Regions from separate parts of the Bernardetia sp. genome, predicted to be linked through region 2. Evidence: riboswitches for the same ligand, from Rfam matches in the RefSeq annotation. Region 2 holds a riboswitch; the other holds the start of a gene.
What was found. Region 2 has a riboswitch for thiamine pyrophosphate ahead of thiM (hydroxyethylthiazole kinase). Riboswitches for the same ligand answer to the same signal wherever they lie in the genome.
Positions count from the first base shown of each region.

Region 1: it holds a riboswitch for thiamine pyrophosphate, as region 2 does, so the genes downstream of both, QZ659_RS05415 (TonB-dependent receptor) here and thiM (hydroxyethylthiazole kinase) in region 2, are expected to answer to the same signal.

Region 1 is NZ_JAHDIG010000012.1:70,644-78,251, reverse strand. It holds partial or broken gene QZ659_RS05425 (peptidase S41) at 1-350, opposite strand, end outside; gene QZ659_RS05420 (hypothetical protein) at 513-1,430, opposite strand; gene QZ659_RS05415 (TonB-dependent receptor) at 1,938-4,361, opposite strand; TPP riboswitch at 4,472-4,595, opposite strand; gene QZ659_RS05410 (prephenate dehydratase domain-containing protein) at 5,004-5,558, shown strand; gene QZ659_RS05405 (chorismate mutase) at 5,717-6,028, shown strand; gene QZ659_RS05400 (DUF4197 domain-containing protein) at 6,086-6,832, opposite strand; gene QZ659_RS05395 (beta-ketoacyl-ACP synthase III) at 7,121-7,608, shown strand, end outside.
Region 2 is NZ_JAHDIG010000101.1:460-8,067, reverse strand. It holds gene QZ659_RS19110 (TenA family protein) at 1-166, opposite strand, end outside; gene thiE (thiamine phosphate synthase) at 142-786, opposite strand; gene thiM (hydroxyethylthiazole kinase) at 783-1,556, opposite strand; TPP riboswitch at 1,666-1,759, opposite strand; gene QZ659_RS19095 (DUF2071 domain-containing protein) at 2,209-2,934, shown strand; gene QZ659_RS19090 (hypothetical protein) at 2,936-3,850, opposite strand; gene QZ659_RS19085 (pyruvate carboxylase) at 4,083-7,544, shown strand; partial or broken gene QZ659_RS19080 (hypothetical protein) at 7,593-7,608, opposite strand, start outside.

The sequences.
Region 1 (7,608 bases), on a different contig from region 2:
CGCTTTGGCTCGCTGCCTTCTGCATTCATTACAAAAATATCGTGGTTTCCGAAACGGTCGGAAGCAAAAGCAATCATATTTCCGTTTGGCGACCAAACAGGCATAACGTCGTAGGCTTCGTGCAAAGTAAGAAGAGAAGCACGCCCACCACTGGCAGCTACTTTGTAAATATCACCTTTATAACAAAAAGCAATATCATTACCATTAGGAGAAATTGCTGAATAACGCATCCAAAGAGGATTGTCGTTTTCTATAGTTGTTTGTGTGTTGTTTTGTGCCAAAACAGGATAAGCAAACAGCAATGCAAAAGCTGCCAAAATCCATTTTGACGGTTTGGTAAGTAGATTCATTTTATAAAGTATAATTGATTAATTAATAATGGACAATGAAATAAGCCATATTTCATTTGCTTTTCATAATCCTTAGTATAAAAATAGTAAGTAACAAATATACTTTCAGACTTACAAAAATAGACTTTCGTATGATTGGAATTAACTTTTTTTAGTGTGATTTTACTTCAGTATCCAGTTTATCAAGTCATCTTTATCTACTATTGACCAGCTATGAGGGTGTCTATCTCCATTAGCTCTATAGCCTTTATTCTGTGTTGGGATATACTCTACATCAGAAAAACCACTGTTCTTTAGCTCTTTAGATAGATTTTTTATCAAATAAGCATTAGTTTGGTCGTAATCTGCCATTCTATTTTCTTTCCACCAAACAGTATCTGGCTCTGTGTACATTCTTATTTTGGTAGATTTTAGATTTTCAATATTATTTATGTTTTTAGTTTTAAGAGTGAATACAGAATGTTTTTCATAATTGCTAAGGTCTTCATTCGGATTTCCAAACCTTTCTCCAAGTGTACTGATAATCCAATTACTTTCTTGAACAGAAGTTTCTGAAAAATTGCGTTTGATGTTTTTTTCTGAACTAAAATACAGTTCTGCTAAATCGATAGGAGAATCAACAATAAAAATTCTTTTAGGTGTCAGTTTTTTATTTTCTGTTAGATAGTTTCCCAGTAATAGAGCTACATCCCCACCACTTGAGAAGCCTCCTAAATATACATTGTTGGTAGGTAACTCATTTTTTATAAAAATCTCTTGCATCTGATTGGAAAGCTCTTGCAACTCATTTTCTTCAAACCATAATTTTTGACTATAATTAGAATACAGAACAGCGATTTGCTTTTGTCTAGCTTTTTCTAAAATTTTGAATTCTCTTTTTATGTCTTTAGCTTTTTCTGGATAACCTCCAAACAAGACTAAAACAGCTTTTGGAGGTGTAACATTTGGTTTTTCTAATTCATAATCATCTGTAATCACTTGCTCATAAGTGACTGTCTCTACTTTATTTTTTTCTTTTTGGGTGTTTTGTTGGCAAGAAAAAATTGAAATTAGGATGGTTACGATGAAATATTTTTTCATAGTTTATTAAGGTTATTTTGTTTTTTTATTGGCTGAAATTATGTCTATTTTTTATTCTTCATCGTTTTCAATTAGGTTTTTTGGAGTAGTAGACTAATTTTTACTTGTTGATTCTCTTTCTTTAAAAAATTTATGAACAACAACTTTTTTTTTTTAAAAACTAATATTAAGTCAAAATAACCGAGTTCTGTCTCTTTACAAAACTCGGTTATTTTTTTAAGTGAACTTAACTTGGAAATATATTTTAATCTTGGGTACTGACCTTGATTAAAAATAGGTCAGTTTTCATATCATATATAGATATCTAAGAACTTGTTTAAGAATGGTTTTCTAGCTCAAGATTCCATCTTGTGCTTACCGTTTCGTCAGCATATGCTGACAAAAAAGTGCGTCCAAGCAGAATGCTTGAACGAGAAATAATAAATAAAATTTACTCTACACTTCATTCAAGCTACTTTTTTCCATTGGCTTCGCCGACTTTCAGGTCTTAAACAACTTCTAAATTTACTAAAATTTAAGTTTCAATCCTACTAAGAAATTACGCCCAGCTTGTGGATAGAAATAATTCTGACGAATAGTTTCTCCTCCATAAATATAACCAAACGTATAGCCATTGCTTTCATATTCTTCACTCAAAATATTATTGACAAGTAAGTTGAGTTCTATATTTTTGAAAAACTTATAAGAGAAGTTATAAACAAGCTGCAAATCATTGACAAAATAAGCATCTAGTTTTCTGGTGTCTGTGCTAGTGTTGTCTAAAAACTGCTCACCTACATATTTGGAAAGTAAGTTAATGGAAAAACCATCAGCAGGACGAAAAGAAAATGTATTTGCAGCAATCACAGAAGGCGAAAAAGCAATATCTGTTTCTCCATAATTGATTTCTAGTTGTCCTCCATTGTCATAATCATCTAAATATTCTGTAAAATCACTGATTTTATTTTGGTTAAAGGTAGCATTTGCTGACCAAGAGAATTTCTTACTAAACTGATAGTCTGCCACAACCTCAACACCTGTACGATAACTTTTATCTACATTTTGGCGAGTATAAGAACCTACATCATTTACCTGTCCTGTCAGAATAAGCTGGTCAGTATAATTCATTAGATAATAATTTGCAGACAAAGAGAGTTTGTCAAAACGACCATTCCAACCCAATTCTATATTATCCAAACGTTCTGCTTTTGGGCGAGTAGAAGGTGTAGATTCTGTAAAGTCATCACGATTTGGCTCACGATTCGCTCTTGCCCAAGACCCATAAAAACGATGATTGTCTAACTTGTAGGTCAAACCAAATTTAGGATTGAAAAATGATAAGTTTGCGCTTTGTTTCACATTGCTCAAATTGTTGTCGAAACCTAAAAAGTCGTAATTGATAGTTCGTATTTGAAGGTCTGCAAAAGCAAAAAGGTTTTCAATGACCTGATAGTTTACCTTTCCAAAAAGATTAAAATCTGTTTTGGTAGCATCATTTTCATAATATCTGTCTCTAATTGAACTTTGTGAAGCATATTCTGCCCAAATAATTTCGCCAAAATGTGCTCCTTCATAAATATTATACCCACCTCCAACGATAGCTGTCAAGACAGGTTCGTTGCCTTTTGTAGCATCACTTTCATAGTTGATATTAAAAACAGTTCCATAAAAATCATTGTCTAACCAACGACGGCGAATAAGGTCTGTAGTATTAATTATCGTAGAATCATTAATTACAATTTCTTCTAATCCATAATCAGAAAAATCTTCATCTGACTTGAACTGTTCGAAATATCCCTTTCCTTTTGTATAATGCAAAGCTATGTTTGCTGTAAAATTATCGTTGATTTTTTGGTCAAAAATAAGTTGGTAATGGTCTTGTCCGTAATTATCTATTTCGTTATCATAACCTGCCAATTCGTTGTAAGTTCGGTTTCCTTCTTCTAAAATCTCTTGAGGAACACCATTCCACGCTTGAAAAGTCTGTTCTCTTCCTCCAAAAATATTGAGTTTGATGTTTGTTCCTTTTTCGTTTTGATAGACTCCTGAAACAAAAAATGATTTCAAATCTGAAAATGCCTTATCAATAAAACCATCAGAAGTAATTTTTGAAAGACGACCAGAAAATTTAATTCTATCTTTCAGAAGTCCAGTATTGAACTGTACATTATGACGAAATGTATTGAATGAACCAAAAGAATTACCAATCTCTGCACCTGCTTCATCGCTAGGCTCGTTAGTAGAAATATTGACAGTAGCACCAAAAGCACCTGCACCATTTACAGACGTTCCAACACCACGCTGAATCTGAACTGAACTTGCCGAACTAGCAAAATCTGGCATATTTACCCAAAAAACACCTTGTGATTCGGCATCATTCAATGGAATACCATTAATTGTTACATTAGTTCTTGTTGCATCACTTCCACGTACACGCATTCCTGTATAGCCTACACCAGCACCAGCATCTGAAGTACTGACTACTGAAGGTGTATATTGTAATAAAATAGGTAAATCTTGTCCTAAGTTGCGTTTTTCAATAGCTTCCTTATTAAGTTCTGTTAGTGTAACAGGATACTCTCTATACGATTGAATAACAATTTCTGAAAGTGTTTTTCCGTCTGGTAATTTAACAGCTAAAGTCGTATCTGCCCAAACTCTAAAACTAGATTGGTAAGTCTCGTATCCAATGTATGAAATAGTAAGTGTGTAGTTTTGAGATGGAATAGAGGCAAAGCTAAATTTTCCTTGTGTATTCGTTACTGTTCCCTTAGTGAGATTTGTATTAGTTTCATCAACTTGACTACTTTTTAATACTACAGTCGCACCAATGAGTATTTCTCCATTTTTGTCCTTTACAATTCCAGAAACTGATGGCTTAAAATCACTTTGAGCAAATGAAGTTGATAAGGTAAATAGAAAGAATAAGAGAAATGAGAAAATATTTTTCATAATTTCCGTTTTGTTTTAGTTTGTTTTTGGTTGAAAAGTGTAAAACGGAAAGGGGCAGAGTAAGAAAATCTACCAACACCCTAAGAGTTTTAGAAACTCTTAGGGTGTAAAATATTGAAGGAGCGAATCCCTACGCTTGTATTAGCAAGTTCAGGTTCATCTACAAAATTTTGTATTTAGGGTATAATCTCAGCTTTTGGCTTGTTGAAGCCTCTAGCACCCCTTTCGCACTGCAAAGGTAGATGTTTTTTTGATTTTGGCAAACTAACAGGGTTGCTTTCACAGAACAAGAGCGAAACCCTGCCTTATTCACTCACAAATTATTTTTGTCCTTTTTTTATGCAAAATTTTGTTTTCTAATAAATAAGGTTTATCATTGTGAAGTAAGTCAAGCGAAATTGACTTTTAAAAATATTCAGATTTGTAAACCATCTATTCAAAAAAAGATGAGCCTTAATATTTTCTCTTTTAACTTTTATTATTTCTACTTTTTTAGCCCTCTAGTCAGGACGAAGAAGCAGACTAAAAGTTGATTGCCAAAATTTTAAGTAACAACTCTAACCCTACAAACTTCTAAACCCTGACTTGAAAAAGTTAGGGTTTTTTTTATGCAAAAAAATAACCCTATTAAAAACTAAGACTATGAAAACCATCGCAATTCAAGGAAAACTCTTTTCATTTCATCATTTGGCAGCACAAAAACAATTTGGAGGGAAAAATAATTGGCTTCATTGTCAGAATTTTGACCAGCTCTTAGATGCTGTAGCTACAAAAAAAGTAAATACAGGAATTATTGCTGTTGAAAACTCACTTGTTGGAAATGTAGCAGATAATTATGAAAGAATTGATACAATGAATTTGAAAATTATTGGGGAAATAAATTTACCTATTCAGCTTCATTTAGCTGCCAAAAGAGGAACGCAGATTTCAGATTTAAGCATTGCTTATTCACACCCTGTGGCTCTTGCAGAATGCAGTAATTTCCTCTCTAAAAATAAAATGATTGTTCCAACCAACTTTAGTGATACGGCTGGAGCAATTCGTTGGGTGGCAGAACAGCAGAAAATGAATCAACATTTGGATGCTGCTGCTATTGGAGGAATTGAAGCAATAAATCATTATGGACTACAAGCTATTCAAAAAAATATCCACGACCATCATAACAACACAACAAAATTTTTAGCCATTACACTATAAGGAATGATAAATTATTAATGGTAAATGATAAATAAATGCAACTAAGTAAATGCACACCTGCAAAAACAGTGAAGCTAATTAAAAATAGATAATAGTATAACCTATTGATTTTTAGTTATTTATAAAAATCAACAACATAAACTAAATTTATTTCAACTATGAATATGAATGCTACTCAAAAAATCCCAGTTGCTAAATCAGTATCAGATACTTGCTTAGAACAATGTCGTCAGCAGATAGACCAAATTGATACAGAGCTTATCAAAATAATAGCTCAAAGAATGGAAATTGTCAAAAAAATAGGGGAACACAAACGAAAGAATAAAATACAAACTGTTCAGCCCAACCGATGGCAGGCTATATTAGATTCTCGTCAAAAGATAGCAGAAGAACTAGAATTGCCATCTGATTTGGTCTTAGATATTTTTGAGGTTATTCATCAGATGGCAATTCAAACACAGTCTAAATAAACAATTACGAATGAAATGAAATAAGCACTCTCATTCGATTCGTAATCCGTAATTAAATTATTGTTGTGCCTGTGGAGCTTGAGCAAAAACTCGTTTCATAAGCTCGGTAGAGCGAGCTGAAATATTTGTTCGGATATTGTCCTCTTCTTGTGCTACCAACTTAAAAAGTCCTTCAATCGCTTTGTCTGTGGCGTAGTCATCTAAATCTGGATTTACATTTTTTACAAATGGAATTTGATTGTATTTACTTACTAGGTCACTGTAATAACGAGTAGCATTTACTTTTTCCAAGTTTCTAGCTACAATAGGTTTAAATTTGGCTTTAAGTTGGTCAGTTGTAGTTTTCATCAGATATTGAGTCGCTGCATCTCTGTCTCCTTTTAAGATTCCATACGCATCTTGAATGGACATAGAGGTAATGGCAGATTTGAAAATGGGAGCAGCTTCTTTGGCTGCTTCTTCTGCTCCACGATTCAGCGTTTTGACAAATCTATCTACTTCTGAACCTAATCCCAAGTCACGCAATTTGTTGGCTACTTTTTCAGCATCTTCTGGAAAAGGAATCTTGATGAGTGAATTGTTGAAATAACCTCCGTCTTTGGAGGCTAACCCTGTTCCTTTCACTACTCCCTGTACTAGAGCATCTTTTAAGGCTTTCGAAATTTCCTCTTTCGTGAGTGGCACACCTCCAATACTTCCCAAAACTCCAGCTATTTGTTGTGTAGTACAGCTTGTAGAAAAACCTACCATACCAATCAAGAGAAATAAAAATAAAATACGAGTGGTTCTGCTTATTTTTTTCATAAAAATTAGATTAAAAAATTACGTAGTAATTGAATTTATAAAATTAAAGTTGGCATTTTTTGAGCCAAAAAACTAAAAGTACAATTATAAAAGTATAGAAATTATGATAAGGTTTGGATTACTCTACTTTTTTAAATCTTAAATTATCAGAAGTAATGCTATTACTTGCAAGTTGATTAAGTCTTTGTTACCTTAGCAAATCATTGAAGATTTACGTTTAAAAAGTCGTGAATTTTTAAAAAGAAACAATACATAACCATATTATTTATCATTTTTTAGAGATTTTCTATGAGTGCCACTTCTTCTACAAACAAAAAGCAAGCTGCCATTACAGGTGTTTTTGGCTATGTTCCTGATTATGTCCTTACCAATCAAGAACTTGAAACAATGGTAGATACCAACGATGAATGGATAAAAACACGTACAGGAATAGAAGAAAGACGCATTTTGAAAGAAGAAGGAGTAGGAACTTCTTTCATGGCAACTAAAGCTGTAAAAGGTCTTTTAGAAAAAACAAATACAAAGCCAGAGGAAATTGATTTTCTTATTTGTGCGACAGCTACTCCAGATATGCAATTTCCAGCTACAGGAAATGTTATTGCTCATCAATCAGGCTTAAATTGTTTGAGTTATGACCTAATGGCAGCTTGTTCAGGCTTTTTGTATGGTTTAGTTACAGGAAGTCAGTTCATAGAAACAGGAAAATATAAAAAAATTATAGTAGTAGGAGCAGATAAAATGTCTTCTATCATAAACTACGAAGATCGTCAGACTTG
Region 2 (7,608 bases):
ACATTTTCTTATACACAGCTAAGTATTGAGCATCTTGATTGATATAAAAATTAAATATATCTTTAGAAAGTGTTCCGTCCATCAACTCAATAATGAAAGGATGTTTTTTTATTTCTTGTAGGATATAATCTGTTTGTTTATTTATTTTTTCGTACCAGCTTGACATACAATATTTTTTAACGTTTTTGTTTCTATTTTAGGGTTGTCTGCCTTTGAAATAGCTGAAATAACAGCGATTCCATCTGCGCCATTTTGAATAATTTGAGCAGTATTTTTTTTATTAATTCCTCCAATGCAGACTATTGGCTTAGAGCTAATTTGTTTTATTTTTTTTAGTCCCTCAATGCCCAATGGCTCATCTAAATCCTTCGTTTTGGTGGTCGTTCCAAAAATGGGAGAGATTCCGATATAATCAATTTCTAAATCATTAGCTTGTGTGGCTTGACAGATATTACTTACTGAAAGCCCAATAATTTTATCTTTTCCCAATAGCTTTCTTGCTACAGAAACAGGCATATCTTTTTGACCTACATGGACACCCTCTGCATTAATTGCTAAGGCAATATCAATTCTATCATTGACAATACACGGAACGCCATATTTCTCACAAAGCGACTTTGTTTTTAAAGCTCTATAAAAAAATGATTTCGTATCAAGATTTTTTTCTCTCAGTTGTATGATGCTTGCTCCACCTCTTAGGCTATCTTCCAAAATCTGAAAAAATAAGGAATCATTAGTTATTCTATCATCAGTTACATACATTAAGGAATAATCTACTTGCTTCATTGCAACTGGTTTAAATTAGATAAGCTATCTAAAAAGCTCATTTCAAAACTACCTGTCCCTTTTGCTGTTTTAGCTGCCATATTACCAGCACTCCCCATAATTTTCATCGCAACAGTAGAAGCTAGTTGATAATCAGACTCTACAGCAATACAAGCTCCTACAATGGCTGTGGCAGTACACCCCATTCCTGTAACCTTAGACATCATGGCATCACCATCAGTTATCTCATTGATTTTGTCTTGTGTAATGATATAATCTGTTGCTCCACTAATAATGATAGTATTACCAAGTTCGTTAGAGAGTTTTTGAGCAGCACTAATGGCAGCATCAGAACTAGCTGTGCTATCTACTCCCTTTGTAGAGTTAGTTATTTCTGCTAAAGCCATAATTTCTGAGGCATTTCCTCTAATCACATTAGGTCTTGCTGTACTAATTATTTTTTTAGCTGTTTCGGTTCTGTACTTCGATGCGCCTACTCCAACAGGGTCAAAAACAAAGGGTTTGTTCAACTCTTTTGCTTTGTGGGCTGCCAAAATCATAGCCTCTACCCAGTTTTTACTTAACGTTCCCATATTGATTACCAACGATGATGAAATGGAAACAATATCTTCTACTTCCTCTACAGCGTGAGCCATCACAGGAGATGCTCCGATAGCTAGAAGTGCGTTTGCCGTGTTGTTCATCACCACATAATTTGTGATATTATGCACTAGAGGTGTAGTCTTTCGTAATTCTGTCAAAACATCATTGAAGCGATTCAATTCAGACATAATAATTTTGTTTAGTATTTTTTTAAATCAGAAAAGCCACTCTCACAACTGCGTGCGAAAGTGGCTTGTATAATTATATTTACTATAATTAAAATTATAGTATTTATTTTCTTTACAATACTCGTTTTCCTACGCTGTTATTAAACATTTCAGGTTCATAGGGTATAATCTCAGCTATTTTATAAGCACCCCTAACGATTTGGCAAAGCTAGTATTTTTTTAGATAGCTACAAATATTTAATTTGTTTTTTTAGCTCTTCCATAAAAGTATAAAATAATCACATCTCAACCTTTGTTATAGAGGATTAGGGCTACTGTACTAAAATCAAAATCTCTATATTAAAGGTTATCACGGTTATTAAAGATGAAAATTTTATATTTCCCTTTGTTTCATATTTTCCTGTGGTTGGTAGCTTTTGTGTTGTAAGATGTTACCTTCATAATTTATGTAATATTTTAGGTTTGTTTTTATCTGACTGTGATGTCTTTGTTACTTCCAAGTAAGACAATTACAATAAGACAAGAAAAGGGGCTTTATTTCTACTCAAAAAAGAATTTGTAGTTTTGAAACAATTGAAAATCAAAAAGTGAAATGATTTTAGGAGGTTTGTTGTATTTTAGAATAAATATTCTCACGTAAAAAATAGAAAAAATGAAAATACCAACCATTACAGGACTTATAGAAAGACGAATTTTAATCAATTATCAAATTGATGCACAAGTATTAGAAAAATATTTGCCAAAGCCATTTCATCCTAAAATCGTAAAAGAAAAGGGAATCGCAGGCATTTGCCTGATTCGTCTTAAAGAAGTTCGTCCGACTGGTTTCCCAAAGTTTATAGGAGTTTCATCAGAAAATGGAGCGCACAGAATTGCTGTTGAATGGACAGATAAAGAAGGAGTTATGAGAGAAGGAGTTTTCATCCCTCGTAGAGATACCTCTTCCAAACTAAACTCTTGGGCAGGTAATAAAGTATTTTCTGGCGTGCATTATCTTGCTAATTTTGATGTAAAAGAGGAAAACAATCATTATCAAGTTAGTTTCATTAGTAAAGATGAGACTTCTTTGTCTATAAAAGCCAAACCAACTCACAACTGGAACAGTGAAAGCGTTTTTGAAAGTATAGAAGAGGCTTCTGATTTTTTCGAACAAGGAAGGTTAGGCTATTCTCCAATACCTAACAAAGATTGTTTTGATGGCTTAGAACTTCAGACCGATAATTGGAAAGTGCATCCTTTAGAAGTAGAAAATGTTCATTCTAGTTTTTTTGAAGATGTGTCTATTTTCCCCAAAGGTTCTATAAAGTTTGACAACGCACTTCTAATGAAAAATATTGAGCATAAATGGATTGGAAAAAAAGCAATAAAAAGTAGATAATTTATTTTTTGCAAACAATCAGTTCTATTTCTCCCATTTTTGCAGCCGTCTCTGAAAATGAACTCGCATGAGAACCATATATTTTTGAAGTTTTTGACAGACAAGCCACGTCGATATATGCATCTTGCACTCCTTTTTCTGAATCTCTATCAAAGGCTTTTTCTTTATTAATAATTATTCTGTTCCCAAATAATTGTATAAGTTCTTTTTCAGTGGTTTTCTCGTCGGTAGCTAAGAAAAAATTCGTTTTTTCATCATCAGCTATCTCCTCATTCATCTTTTCTATAAAAAGTGATAAAGGACTTTTCTCTATTGCTCCTGCGTGGTCAGTTCGTCGGATATGTAAGCCAATTGTTGCTTCTGTAAATGTATGGGTAATTTTATTGATTTTTTCACTGATTTCATAGTGAGGTATAAAGCTAGAAAACGGCAAAGCCATTGTTTCATCCTCCATAGAATATTTATTGGGATAGTCTATTTCAAAATCAAAGCAAGAAACGATATAGAGCGACTTATATTTTTTGAGATTATTAAAATCAAATTCATTTTCTATTAAATCAAAAATTTCATTGAGGTAGATAATTTTATCACAACCTTTTTCTTTTCCTAAAATCTTTCGAAGCCTATACGACTTTTGATAGTTTTTTTCAGTAGGCTCAATCGCATTCCAAACTTTTAGCATTTGTACTGGATGAAATATATTTTTACCAGTAAAAGGCAGCGTTTCTACTACTTTTATTTTTTTATTTTCCTTAAATAGGCTTTTATAGCTTGCTCCTAACTCGTGATTATTTTCCCAAATTACAGTAACAAAATCCGTTTTATCTGTGGTTTTTAGAAGATGTAAGACAGATTCTATCGCTCTTAGACGATTACAAAGTCCTCCAATTGGTTGTACAACAATTTTTTCTAACATGATTTATTTCTCATACTAAAGTATGAGCTATATTTTTAGGTTATATTTTTACACGAAATTACTAAACTGATTGTAAAATTGATTTGATAAACTTCTTTTTTTCTCTAATTTTAAAAAATCAAACAACACAAACACGCTAAAGCACTAATTACTCTTTCCTATTTCAAAAAACAGAAGTCATTTACTGCATTTTTTACTGGTAACTGATAACTGGTAACTGATAACTGAACACATGCAAAAAGAAACTATAAAAAAACTAGACCGTATTTTGGTGGCTAACCGTGGTGAAATTGCCATTCGCATTTTACGTGCTGCCTCCGAACTCAATATTCGAACGGTAGCTATCTATACCTATGAAGACCGTTATTCTCTTCACAGATACAAAGCAGATGAAGCCTATCAAATCGGAACAGAAGACGACCCTTTAAAGCCTTACTTGGATATTGAAGAAATTATTGCACTTGCTAAGGCAAAAAAAATAGATGCAATCCACCCTGGATATGGTTTTTTATCAGAGAATGTTCATTTTGCAAGTCGTTGTCGTGAGGAAGGAATTATTTTTATAGGTCCTCAACCAGAGGTAATGAATCAGTTAGGCGACAAAGTAGCTGCAAAAATTATTGCTCGTCGTGCGTTAGTTCCAGTAATCGAAGACAGCCAAGAAAATCTAACTACCCCAGAAGTTGCAGCTAAAGAAGCCAAAAGAATTGGCTATCCAGTCATCATAAAAGCTGCTGGTGGAGGTGGAGGACGTGGAATGCGTGTTTGTCATGATGAAGCCACACTCATAAAATCTTTTAAAGAAGCCAAAAGCGAAGCAAAAAAAGCTTTTAACGATGATACTATTTTCTTAGAAAAATATATAGACAATCCGAAGCATATCGAAGTGCAAATAATGGCTGATAATTATGGCAGAACTGTCCATTTGTTTGAACGTGATTGTTCGGTTCAACGTCGTTTTCAAAAGGTTGTTGAAGTTGCGCCAAGCCTTACCCTTTCAGAAACTACAAAATATGCTTTGTACGATTATGCTTTATCGATTGCAAAAGAAGTAAAATACAACAATGTCGGAACAGTTGAGTTTTTGGTAGATGCAGCTGAAAATATTTATTTCATTGAAGTAAATCCACGTGTGCAAGTTGAACATACTATCACAGAGGAGGTTACAGGCATCGATATTGTTCGCACACAAATTTTGATTGCACAAGGTTATCCACTTACAGACAAAAGAATTTATATTCATAGTCAAGCTGATGTTCCTTGTAAAGGTTTTGCCATTCAGTGTCGTATCACAACAGAAGACCCTGCTAATAATTTCAAACCCGATTTTGGTCTGATTGTCGCCTATCGTTCGGCTGATGGTTACGGAATCCGTTTAGATGCAGGAAATTGTTATACAGGAGCTAGAATTTCTCCGTTTTTTGACCCTATGTTGATTAAAGTTTCGGCAAAAGGGCGTACACTTTGGGGAGCTGCCGTTCGTTTGCATCGTGCTTTGAGAGAATTTAGAATTAGAGGAGTCAAGACAAATATTGACTTTTTGTTGAATGTAATTTCTCATCCGACGTTCCAAAAAGGAGAAGCTACTGTTAAGTTTATAGACAATCATCCAGAGCTTTTTGAAATGCCTCGCCGTTTGGATAGAGGAACAAAAATCTTACGCTACATTGCTGAAACGACTGTCAATGGAAACGAGAGTGTAAAGAAATTAGACCCAACTAAGACATTCAGAACACCAAAAATTCCAGATTTTGATAAAAAATATCAAGATAAGTTTCCAAAAGGAACAAAAGACAAACTAGAAAAACTGGGCAGAGAAGATTTCTGTAAATGGCTTAAGAAAGATAAAGCCATTCATTACACCGATACTACTTTGAGAGATGCTCACCAGTCGCTTTTGGCTACTCGTGTTCGTCCTTATGATATGCTTTCTGTAACAGAAAGTTTTGCTAAAAATCATCCAGAAGTTTTCTCTTTAGAAATGTGGGGAGGAGCAACTTTTGATGTTTCGATGCGTTTTCTGCACGAAGACCCGTGGGAAAGACTAAAAAATATAAGAAAAGCTGCTCCAAATATTTTGTTACAGATGCTACTTCGTGGCTCAAATGCAGTAGGTTATAAAGCCTATCCAGATAATTTGGTTATTAAATTTATAGAAGAAGCTGCTCAAAATGGTATTGATATTTTCCGTGTTTTTGATTCTCTCAACTGGGTAGAAGCCATGAAAGTAAGCATCAAAACGATTAGAAAACACACCAATTCACTTGCTGAAGCCTGTATTTGTTATACTGGTGATATTATTACCAATCCGAAAGGAAAATACAATTTAGAATATTATTTGGATTTAGCTAAAAAATTAGAAGACGAAGGAGCGCATATTTTAGCCATTAAGGATATGGCAGGGCTTCTAAGACCTTATGCTGCCGAACTTTTGATTTCCAAACTCAAAGAAACTGTCAGCTTACCCATCCATTTACACACACACGATACGTCTTCTATTCAATCGGCTACTTATCTGAAAGCGATTGAGGCAGGTGTTGATGTAGTAGATGTTGCTTTGGCTTCTATGTCTGGCTTGACTTCTCAACCTTCTTTCAATTCTATGGTGGCTGCTATGGAAGGACACGAGCGTGAACAGAAAATTTATTTACCAAAACTCAATGCCTTTTCAAATTACTGGGAGGATATAAGAGAATATTATTATCCGTTTGAGTCTGACTTAAAAGCAGGCACAGCAGAAGTTTATGAACACGAAATTCCGGGAGGACAATATTCAAATCTTCGCCCACAGGCAGAGTCTTTAGGTTTGGGAGACAAATTCCAAGAAGTAAAGAAAAATTATGCTGTGGCAAATGAGCTTTTTGGAGATTTAGTAAAAGTAACACCAAGCTCAAAAGTAGTAGGCGATTTTGCTTTATTTATGACTGCAAATGGCTATACAAAAGCTGATATTTTAGAAAAAGGTGCAACGATGTCTTTTCCTGAATCAATAAAAGAGATGATGCGTGGAGATTTGGGGCAACCACAAGGAGGTTTTCCAAAGAAAGTACAAAAACTTATTCTTAAAAAGGAAAAACCTTTTACAGAACGTCCGAATGCACATTTAGAGCCAATAGATTGGGAAAAGGAATGGAAAACGTTTAAGAAAGAGTTTAAAAATGCAAATGAACTAGATTTGATTTCGTATTTACTTTATCCAAAAGTATTTACAGATTTTTATAATACAGTTCAAGAGTATGGCGATGTTTCTATTTTACCTACCAAAATTTTCTTCTATGGCATTCAGCCCAACGAAGAAATTATGATTGATATTGCCGAAGGAAAAACGCTTATTGTAAAACTTCGCTCTATTAGCCAGCCAGATGAAGATGGAATGAAAACAGTTACTTTTGATATGAACGGACAGATTCGTCGTGTCAGAGTATTAGATAAGAGCTTGAAAATTGAAAAAATCAGTAACCAAAAAGCAAGTGCGACTGATGAGGGAGAAATAGGTTCGCCACTTCAAGGAAAAATTGCTGAAGTATTGGTAAAAGAAGGCGATACTGTAAAAGCTGGAGACTCTCTTTTTATCATTGAGGCAATGAAAATGGAAACTACTGTTAGCACACCTAAAGCAGGAACCATCAAGAAAATTGTTTTGAATGGTGGCTCAATGGTAGAGCAAGATGACTTGGTTGTGGTAGTAGAGTAAAGACAAAAAAAATGCTGATTGAAATTTCAATCAGCATTTTTTTATAATCTAGTTTCCTTTGATA